4 regions of the Vibrio sp. PID23_8 genome follow, and region 1 is predicted to be linked to each of the others. Evidence: predicted binding sites of a transcription regulator. Region 1 holds the regulator's gene; each other region holds the start of a gene.
The links. The regulator CRP, encoded in region 1, controls carbon source genes, mostly activating them, when cyclic AMP is high. The targets are predictions, from matches to a motif close to TGTGANNNNNNTCACA.

Region 1 (2,211 bases):
AACTTCCTCTTATCTCTAACTCTACATTTCATAACAAGGAGTCGTTATGACGCCCGATGTGTTATTTGAATCGCTATGGCAAGACTACATTCAACGTCTTTGCCCTTCAGCTGCTAAAGTCCATCAACTTCTACAAGAAGATGAGCCTTTGATTAATGACCATATTGCGCTACGTACGTTTAATGTCGCTCCCCTCGGTATTGAAACGTTGGCGAAACCATTTTTGACAGTGGGTTATAAAGCCTGTGGTGACTACGTATTTGAAAGCAAAAAGCTGGTGGCAAAACACTTTGAGCACCCAGATCCAAAGCAACCAAAAGTGTTTATCAGTGAGTTGAAGGTCGATGAATGTTCGCCAGAGCTGCAAGACATCGTTCATAAACTGGTCGAGCAGGTTGATGCTTCAAAGCTGATTGGCAGCGGCTTCTTGTATGGTGGACGTTTGTGGGAGATTAGTTACGCTGATTTCCAAACGTTGGCGAACGAGAGTGAGTATGCCTCTTGGCTTGCTGCACATGGTTACGGCGCAAATCACTTTACCGTGAGCGTAAACCAACTTAACCAACACCAAGAAGTGAAGCAAGTAAACGACCACCTACGCACAGCAGGCTTCACCATCAACGAAAACGGCGGCGAAGTAAAAGGTACGCCACAGGTGTTGCTAGAGCAATCTTCGACCATGGCCGATAAAGTGCCAGTGGCCTTTACGGAAGGTGTTGAAGTGATTCCTGGAGGCTTTTACGAGTTTGCTAAGCGCTACGCAATGGATAACGGTGACTTGTACTCAGGATTTGTTGCCGCATCGGCAGATAAGATCTTTGAGAGCACAAACGGAAAAAAATAGAGGGCGCTAATCCAGTGTTTTTCTAAAACAAAAAAGCCACCAATGTTTCTATTGGTGGCTTTGAATTTTTTAAACGTTAATCGGAATTAACGAGTCCCGTAAACAACGATAGTTTTGCCGTGTGCAGAAATTAGGTTCTGCTCTTCTAGCATCTTCAAGATTCGGCCTACTGTCTCACGAGAACAGCCAACGATTTGACCGATTTCTTGACGAGTGATCTTGATTTGCATTCCGTCTGGGTGCGTCATTGCATCTGGCTGCTTAGCAAGGTTCAGAAGAGTCTGAGCGATACGACCAGTTACGTCTAGGAACGCTAGGTCACCCACTTTCTGGCTAGTAACTTGAAGGCGACGAGCCATTTGCGCAGAAAGGCGCATTAGGATGTCAGGGTTTACTTGAATAAGTTGACGGAATTTCTTGAACGAAATTTCAGCCACTTCACAAGGAGATTTAGCACGAACCCATGCGGTACGCTCTTGGTCTTCTTCGAATAGACCTAGTTCACCAATGAAGTCACCTTGGTTTAGGTAAGAAAGGATCATCTCCTTACCTTCTTCGTCTTTGATAAGAACCGCAACAGAACCTTTAACGATGTAGTACAACGTTTCAGCTTTCTCACCCGCGTGAATTAGCGTGCTCTTTGAAGGGTATTTATGAATATGACAGTGTGAAAGAAACCACTCTAGTGTTGGGTCGGTTTGAGGTTTACCTAGAACCATAATATATCACTTCCTCTGCAGGGTACGCTTGCGCTATCCGTATTTTAGCTAAGCCCGAATTAGCTTACTAGAATAAGAATACTTTTCTATACTGCAAGCTCTCTTGTGTTTCGGTTAGAAATAGTATCCTTTTTCGAAAACGATTTCTTGATTTTAATCGTGCCATGGTGGAGATTTTGTAAGCAAAAATGTGCACATGATCACGGTATGAAAAGTAAACACTTTATTCGCGAGGTTTTTAACCAATTTTACCCGTTTCGATGAGCTGTTGCAGAATCGGCCTGACGATGAGCTCCATGGCAAAGCTCATCTTACCGCCGGGCACGACAATGGTGTTGTGGCGTGACATAAATGAGCCGTCAATCATAGCGAGTAGATAAGGAAAATCGACATTTTTAATGCCACGAAGGCGAATAACAACAAAGCTTTCATCCAGACTTGGTATGCCTTTGGCGTTAAGTGGGTTTGACGTATCCACGGTCGGGACACGTTGAAAGTTGATGTGGGTACGAGAAAACTGTGGTGTAATGTAGTTAAGATAGTCGTCCATTGAGCGCACGATTGAATCCATCACGGCTTCACGAGAGTGACCTCGGTCGCGCGTATCGCGTACGAACTTTTGAATCCACTCTAAGTTCACGATCGGCA
Region 2 (2,211 bases), on a different contig from region 1:
CGAGTTTCTTACGCATACGGCGGAAGTCGTTTAATGCCCTCTCTACGGCAACCGCCAAAAGTTCGTGTTCACGTTCTTTATCCAGAGTCGATGTGGGGAATACATCATTTAAGCTAGGCTGGGTATTGTCAAACCAAAACTCCCCAATCGCCACGCCCGTAGAAGCAGGCAATCCTTTTATCACTTTAGGCTTCGATGCCAACTGCCAGTGACCGAGGTTTTGAGCATGAGCAATCAACACCGCAAGCTGAGCTGAGAGCGTCACAAGGAAAGACTCTTCCATCTCACTAAACAAACGTGGCGTTTTTTGCTGAATGACCAGAACACCTAATACTTTTTTGCGGTGAATGATCGGTGTACCGAGGAACGAGTGGTAAACCTGTTCACCAAGTTGAGGAAAAAACTTAAAATCAGGATGGGTCGCCGCTTCTGCAAGGTTTAGCGGTTCAGCACTACGCTTTACCAACCCTACCAGACCTTCATTGAAGTTGATATGAATACTATCGCCTTCAAAAATAAGGCCTTGAGTTGCCATCAACTCAAGGCGCTGCATTTCTTCATTTGCAAGATAGATAGTACAACACTCAGAACAAAGGGCAGCACAAGTCTCTTTTACCAATATATCAAAAGCCAGATGTACATCATCGACTCTGGAGACTTTTTCAACTATGTCCCTTAGCTGACTAAGCATGTTTATCCTCTACCTACGTTGCTTTTTTCTTTTCCCTTTCGTTTTACGCTCGCGAAAAGGCATCGCTAAAGATGCAAATTCTTTCATGGCTCGACGATAAACATCTCGCTTGAAAGAAACAACTTGCCTAACTGGATACCAATAGCTCACCCAGCGCCAACCATCAAATTCAGGGGATTTCCCACGCTGCATATTGATACGAGATTCATCGCATTCTAATCGCAACAGAAACCATTTCTGTTTTTGGCCGATACAAACAGGCTTAGAGTCCCAACGAACCAATCGCTTTGGTAACTTATATCTTAACCAATGACGGCTTGCTGCTATGATCTTAACGTCTTTATTCGTCAGACCGACTTCTTCATATAACTCCCTGAACATGGCTTGTTCAGGTGTTTCACCTTCGTCAATTCCACCTTGTGGAAATTGCCATGAGTGCTGCCCGTATCGTTTAGCCCAGAAGACCTGACCATGGTTATTACATATCACAATACCAACGTTGAGTCGGTAACCATCGCCATCTATCACCGGCTAACCTCTATGAATAATTTTTTATTACCGTGATTTTTCCACATATCCCCATTACTAGCAAACTTACTGATGTGATATGAGCAAGATTTATTAGCACCTCGCCTTCACTGGATATCTTTTACTCAAATCCAACTTTATCAACATAGCATTGAGACATGACCCACATTTATTCACCTTTTCTGTGAATAACTTTGTGAAGAAATCGACATCAACAATATTTTTTGTTCAACACCATTCTTAGCGCCATTATCTAAAATTGAGAAAAATCACAATAAACAACTGATAATAAATGATTATAACCTCTATATAAACAAAATGCGCCCTCATTTATTTTGATGATCTTTTCACCACACACAGATCGGTTAAAGATCGTTCAATAGGCTATTTATCCACATACAACAGGTAGGACTTCAGGTTATCTCGCTAAAATCAAGTCGCAATACACCGCCATAACACTGTGTATTCGTCCACTACCCATCAAGATCTTGTCGGTTGCTGTCATTTCTGTGGATAAGTAGTGAATTAATCATTCTTAATTCAGCTTGATGCAATCTTGGGCAGTGTATTTTCCGGTAATTTGGTAAACTCAATGTTTTAGTTATCACTATCACATTATGAAACCAGAACCACACTCTGAAGCTGAACTCATGGAAAGAGCACACGACATTGCAGGCTTAACATTTGCTGAGCTTGCAGAAGAAGCCGAAATGATCGTGCCTGAGAACTTAAAACGCGATAAAGGCTGGGTGGGTCAACTGCTCGAATGGCATCTCGGTGCGCCTGCGGGAAGTAAACCTCAGCAAGATTTCGCCAAGCTCGGGATAGAATTAAAGAGCATTCCTATTGGTTACTCTGGCAAGCCATTAGAGACGACCTTTGTTTGTGTTGCCCCACTGACAGGTGTACAAGGACTGACATGGGAAACCAGCCATGTGCGTAACAAACTATCTCGCGTATTGTGGGTACCCGTTGAGGGGGAGCGAGAAATA
Region 3 (2,211 bases), on a different contig from region 1:
TTCATAACGGTGACGGTGACGCTCATAAATAGTCGCGTTGCCGTAAAGCTCACGTGCTTTTGTGCCTTTTTCTAGGTGACAAAGTTGTGAGCCAAGACGCATCGTACCACCTAGGTCAGACTTCTCGGTACGTTCTTCAACTTTACCTTCGCCATCAACCCATTCTGTGATCAAGCCTACCACAGGGTACTTAGTTTCTTTGTTAAATTCTGTTGAATGCGCACCTTCCATACCCGCTACGTTACGCGCGTATTCGATCAGTGCGACTTGCATGCCTAGACAGATACCTAGGTAAGGAACATTGTTTTCACGAGCGTATTGCGCTGCACGAATCTTACCTTCGATACCACGGTCACCGAAACCACCAGGAACAAGGATTGCGTCTAGACCTTCAAGGATCTCGACACCTTTGTTCTCAACATCTTGAGAGTCTACATACTGAATCTTAACGCTCAGACGGTTCTTAAGACCTGCGTGTTTTAGGGCTTCGTTTACTGATTTGTATGCATCTGGCAGTTCAATGTACTTACCAACCATACCAATCGTAACTTCACCTGTTGGGTTCGCTTCTTCGTAGATTACTTGTTCCCACTCAGACAGGTTTGCTTCTGGAGCATTAATGCCAAAACGAGCACAAACAAGATCGTCTAGACCTTGAGCTTTGATTAGTTGAGGGATCTTGTAGATAGAATCTACGTCTTTCATTGAGATAACTGCTTTTTCTTGAACATTACAGAAAAGAGCAATCTTCTTACGTTCGTTTGCTGGGATCATACGATCTGAGCGACAAACTAGAATATCTGGTTGGATACCGATAGATAGCAGCTCTTTAACAGAGTGCTGAGTTGGCTTAGTTTTCACTTCGCCAGCAGCTGCTAGGTAAGGAACTAGAGTTAGGTGCATGAACATTGCGCGCTCGCGACCAAGTTCTACTGCTAGCTGACGAATTGCTTCCATAAATGGCAGTGACTCGATATCACCTACCGTGCCGCCTACCTCAACGATAGCAACATCATGGCCTTCAGAACCTGCGATTACGCGATCTTTGATAGCATTAGTGATATGAGGAATTACCTGAATGGTAGCACCTAGGTAGTCACCACGACGCTCTTTACGTAGAACGTCTGCGTAAACACGACCAGCAGTGAAGTTGTTACGCTTAGTCATCTTAGTGCGAATGAAACGCTCGTAGTGACCAAGGTCAAGGTCAGTCTCCGCGCCATCTTCTGTAACAAACACTTCACCGTGTTGAGTTGGGCTCATTGTGCCTGGGTCAACGTTGATGTAAGGGTCAAGCTTCATCATCGTCACTTTAAGACCACGAGCTTCAAGAATAGCCGCAAGAGATGCTGCTGCAATACCTTTACCTAGAGAGGATACAACCCCGCCAGTAACAAAAATGTAATTTGTCGTCATGTTTAACCTGAAATTGGTTGAATGAGGGAAATGGAGTGCTTCTGGACGGGACGTAAATATACCAGAAGCTCCCTAACGCCACAACGTGAAATCTATCACACCGCAATTTTTTATTTTTTGCTTCAAATCAAAGTCGAGTGCTCATGCCATTTTGGCTTCACTCTTCTCGTTTTACTTCATCCCACATCGATTCCAGTTCATTCAAACTAAAGTCCGTTAGCGTTTTTCCCTTTTGCGCGACCTTCGCCTCTACGCCTTTAAAACGTCTTGAAAACTTCAAATTCGCTTTAGACAGTGCCACTTCAGGATCTTGCCCCAAGTGACGTGAAAGATTTACCGTTGCAAACAATAAATCCCCCAACTCAAGCTCTACCTTAGTTGCATCTGGTGTGATTTGAAGTACCTCTTCCATGACCTCTTCAATTTCTTCTTGAACCTTCTCGACTACCGGGCCAAGTGAATCCCAATCGAAACCATATTTAGCGCATTTCTTTTGAATCTTTGTAGCACGAGAAAGCGCAGGCAGAGAGTTTGGTATTGAGTCTAGAATACTTTCTTCCGATTTGCCTACTTGTGCTTTTTCTTTGGCTTTTTCCGCTTCCCAATTGGCATGAATTTCTTCTTCGGAATCAAATTCCACTTCAGAAAAAACATGAGGATGGCGACGAGTCAGTTTTTCATTCACCGTCTCCACCACATCAGAAAAATCAAACAACGCCTGCTCCTTGGCCAACTGACTATAAAAAATCACTTGATACAACAAGTCTCCGAGCTCTTCTTTTAGGTTTGACCAAT
Region 4 (2,211 bases), on a different contig from region 1:
CGCTTTCAGGTAAGTATCACCATTTAACACTGACACAACGTGCAGGTTCTGCTGTGCCAACAACCAATAAAGTGCTCGATGTTAAAGGGCTGTATTTAGAGAGTGGCCTATCCGCGCCCTTGATTGCAGAAATGCGTAAACATCTAAAAGCAGGCAATCAGGTGATGCTGTTCCTAAACCGAAGAGGTTTTTCTCCGGCATTGATGTGTCATGAGTGTGGCTGGATCGCCGAGTGTAAACGCTGTGATGCTTACTATACCTTCCATCAATATAGTAATGAGATTCGCTGTCACCACTGCGGCTCACAGCAACCCATAATCCATCAGTGTCAAGGGTGTGGTTCAACACAACTGGTCACCGTTGGCGTTGGTACTGAACAGTTAGAACAACAACTGGCGCAGCTATTCCCTGAATACAAAGCAATACGAATTGATAGAGACAGCACGCGCCGCAAAGGCAGCTTGGAAGATGCATTAACGTCCATTCGCAAAGGTGAGTATCAAATATTGATTGGCACTCAGATGCTTGCCAAAGGACACCACTTCCCGAACGTTACATTAGTCGCGTTGCTTGATATCGATGGTTCTCTATATAGCAGTGATTTTCGCGCGTCTGAGCGCTTGGCTCAGTTATTTATTCAAGTGGCCGGGCGTGCTGGGCGTGCAAGTAAGCCAGGTGAAGTCGTTTTGCAAACGCATCACCCCGAACACAGCTTACTCCAAGCCTTGTTACACAAAGACTACCGACACTTTGCGATGACAGCATTAGAAGAACGCAAATTGGCTCAGCTCCCTCCTTATAGCTACCTAACATTATTTAAGGCAGAAGCGAACCACAGTGAGTTGGTCGAAGATTTTCTGCGTCAGGTTCGCTTTACATTAGAGTCGCATCCCTTATTTGATGACAACTGTATGGTATTAGGGCCGACACCTTCGCCTTTAGCCAAGCGTGCGGGGAAATATCGTTGGCAACTATTGCTGCAAACTCAGCATCGTTCATTAATGCAAAAGTTATTAACCAGTACAAAACCTGCTATTGATTTGTTGCCGAATGCTAAGAAAGTACGCTGGAACTTAGACATTGAACCACAAGATCTCAGTTAGCAAACGTTTAACCATGTAATGAATTACCCCTTAACGTGAGTTGCATCACAATAAGAATGCGAGTTTTGTTAAACAGACCGTAACTTTCCCTCTAGAAATGAATAGACTATTCAAATAAGCAAAGTCTAACGTGAGTCAATCACATAGACTGATATTAAAACAACGACTAACGTCAACTTGGCGACAATTTGAGAGGGTATAACTATGGCGACAATGAAGGATGTTGCCCAGCTTGCAGGGGTATCTACGGCTACGGTATCACGAGCGCTGATGAATCCAGAAAAAGTGTCTTCGTCGACACGAAAAAGAGTAGAAGACGCCGTTCTTGAAGCGGGCTACTCTCCGAATTCTCTCGCACGCAATTTACGTAGAAACGAGTCAAAAACCATTGTCACCATTGTGCCAGACATCTGTGATCCTTACTTTGCAGAAATTATTCGCGGTATCGAAGACGCGGCAATGGAGCACGGCTACCTTGTATTGCTAGGAGATAGCGGCCAGCAGAAAAAGCGTGAAAGCTCATTTGTAAACTTGGTGTTCACCAAACAAGCGGATGGCATGCTGTTACTTGGAACGGATCTCCCTTTCGATGTCAGCAAGCCTGAGCAAAAAAACCTACCACCGATGGTAATGGCATGTGAGTTTGCACCAGAGCTTGAACTGCCAACGGTTCACATCGATAACTTAACGGCCGCTTTCGAAGCAGTAAACTACCTAACCCAACTTGGGCATAAACGAATTGCGCAAGTTTCGGGCCCAGATACTGCGGCACTGTGTCAATTCCGCCAGCAAGGCTACCAACAAGCATTGCGTCGTGCGGGTATTAGCCAAGATCCGCTATACAGTGTCATTGCAGATTTTTCTTTTGAAGGTGGTGCACAAGCAGTACGTAAACTGCTCGAACTGCCAACACCTCCGACGGCTCTATTCTGTCACTGTGACACCATGGCGATAGGCGCGATCCAAGAAGCAAAACGGCTTGGCTTGCGCGTCCCACAAGATCTCTCTATTGTCGGCTTCGATGATATTCAATTCGCCCAATACTGCGATCCACCGCTAACCACCGTTTCTCAACCACGTTATGAGATTGGCCGTCAAGCCATGCTAA

Region 2: the regulator CRP is predicted to act here: its motif matches at 1,372-1,387, upstream of rppH (RNA pyrophosphohydrolase).
Region 3: the regulator CRP is predicted to act here: its motif matches at 1,501-1,516, upstream of AK966_RS03625 (CTP synthase).
Region 4: the regulator CRP is predicted to act here: its motif matches at 1,138-1,153, upstream of cytR (DNA-binding transcriptional regulator CytR).

What each region holds. Positions count from the first base shown of each region.
Region 1 is NZ_LIXE01000011.1:16,645-18,855, reverse strand. Features, by position in the region: gene AK966_RS15940 (DUF1338 domain-containing protein) at 47-844, shown strand; gene crp (cAMP-activated global transcriptional regulator CRP) at 931-1,563, opposite strand; gene AK966_RS15930 (phosphoribulokinase) at 1,802-2,211, opposite strand, start outside.
Region 2 is NZ_LIXE01000004.1:269,629-271,839, reverse strand. Features, by position in the region: gene ptsP (phosphoenolpyruvate--protein phosphotransferase) at 1-691, opposite strand, end outside; gene rppH (RNA pyrophosphohydrolase) at 701-1,219, opposite strand; gene mutH (DNA mismatch repair endonuclease MutH) at 1,837-2,211, shown strand, end outside.
Region 3 is NZ_LIXE01000001.1:789,954-792,164, forward strand. Features, by position in the region: gene AK966_RS03625 (CTP synthase) at 1-1,416, opposite strand, end outside; gene mazG (nucleoside triphosphate pyrophosphohydrolase) at 1,574-2,211, opposite strand, start outside.
Region 4 is NZ_LIXE01000004.1:35,848-38,058, reverse strand. Features, by position in the region: gene priA (primosomal protein N') at 1-1,103, shown strand, start outside; gene cytR (DNA-binding transcriptional regulator CytR) at 1,308-2,211, shown strand, end outside.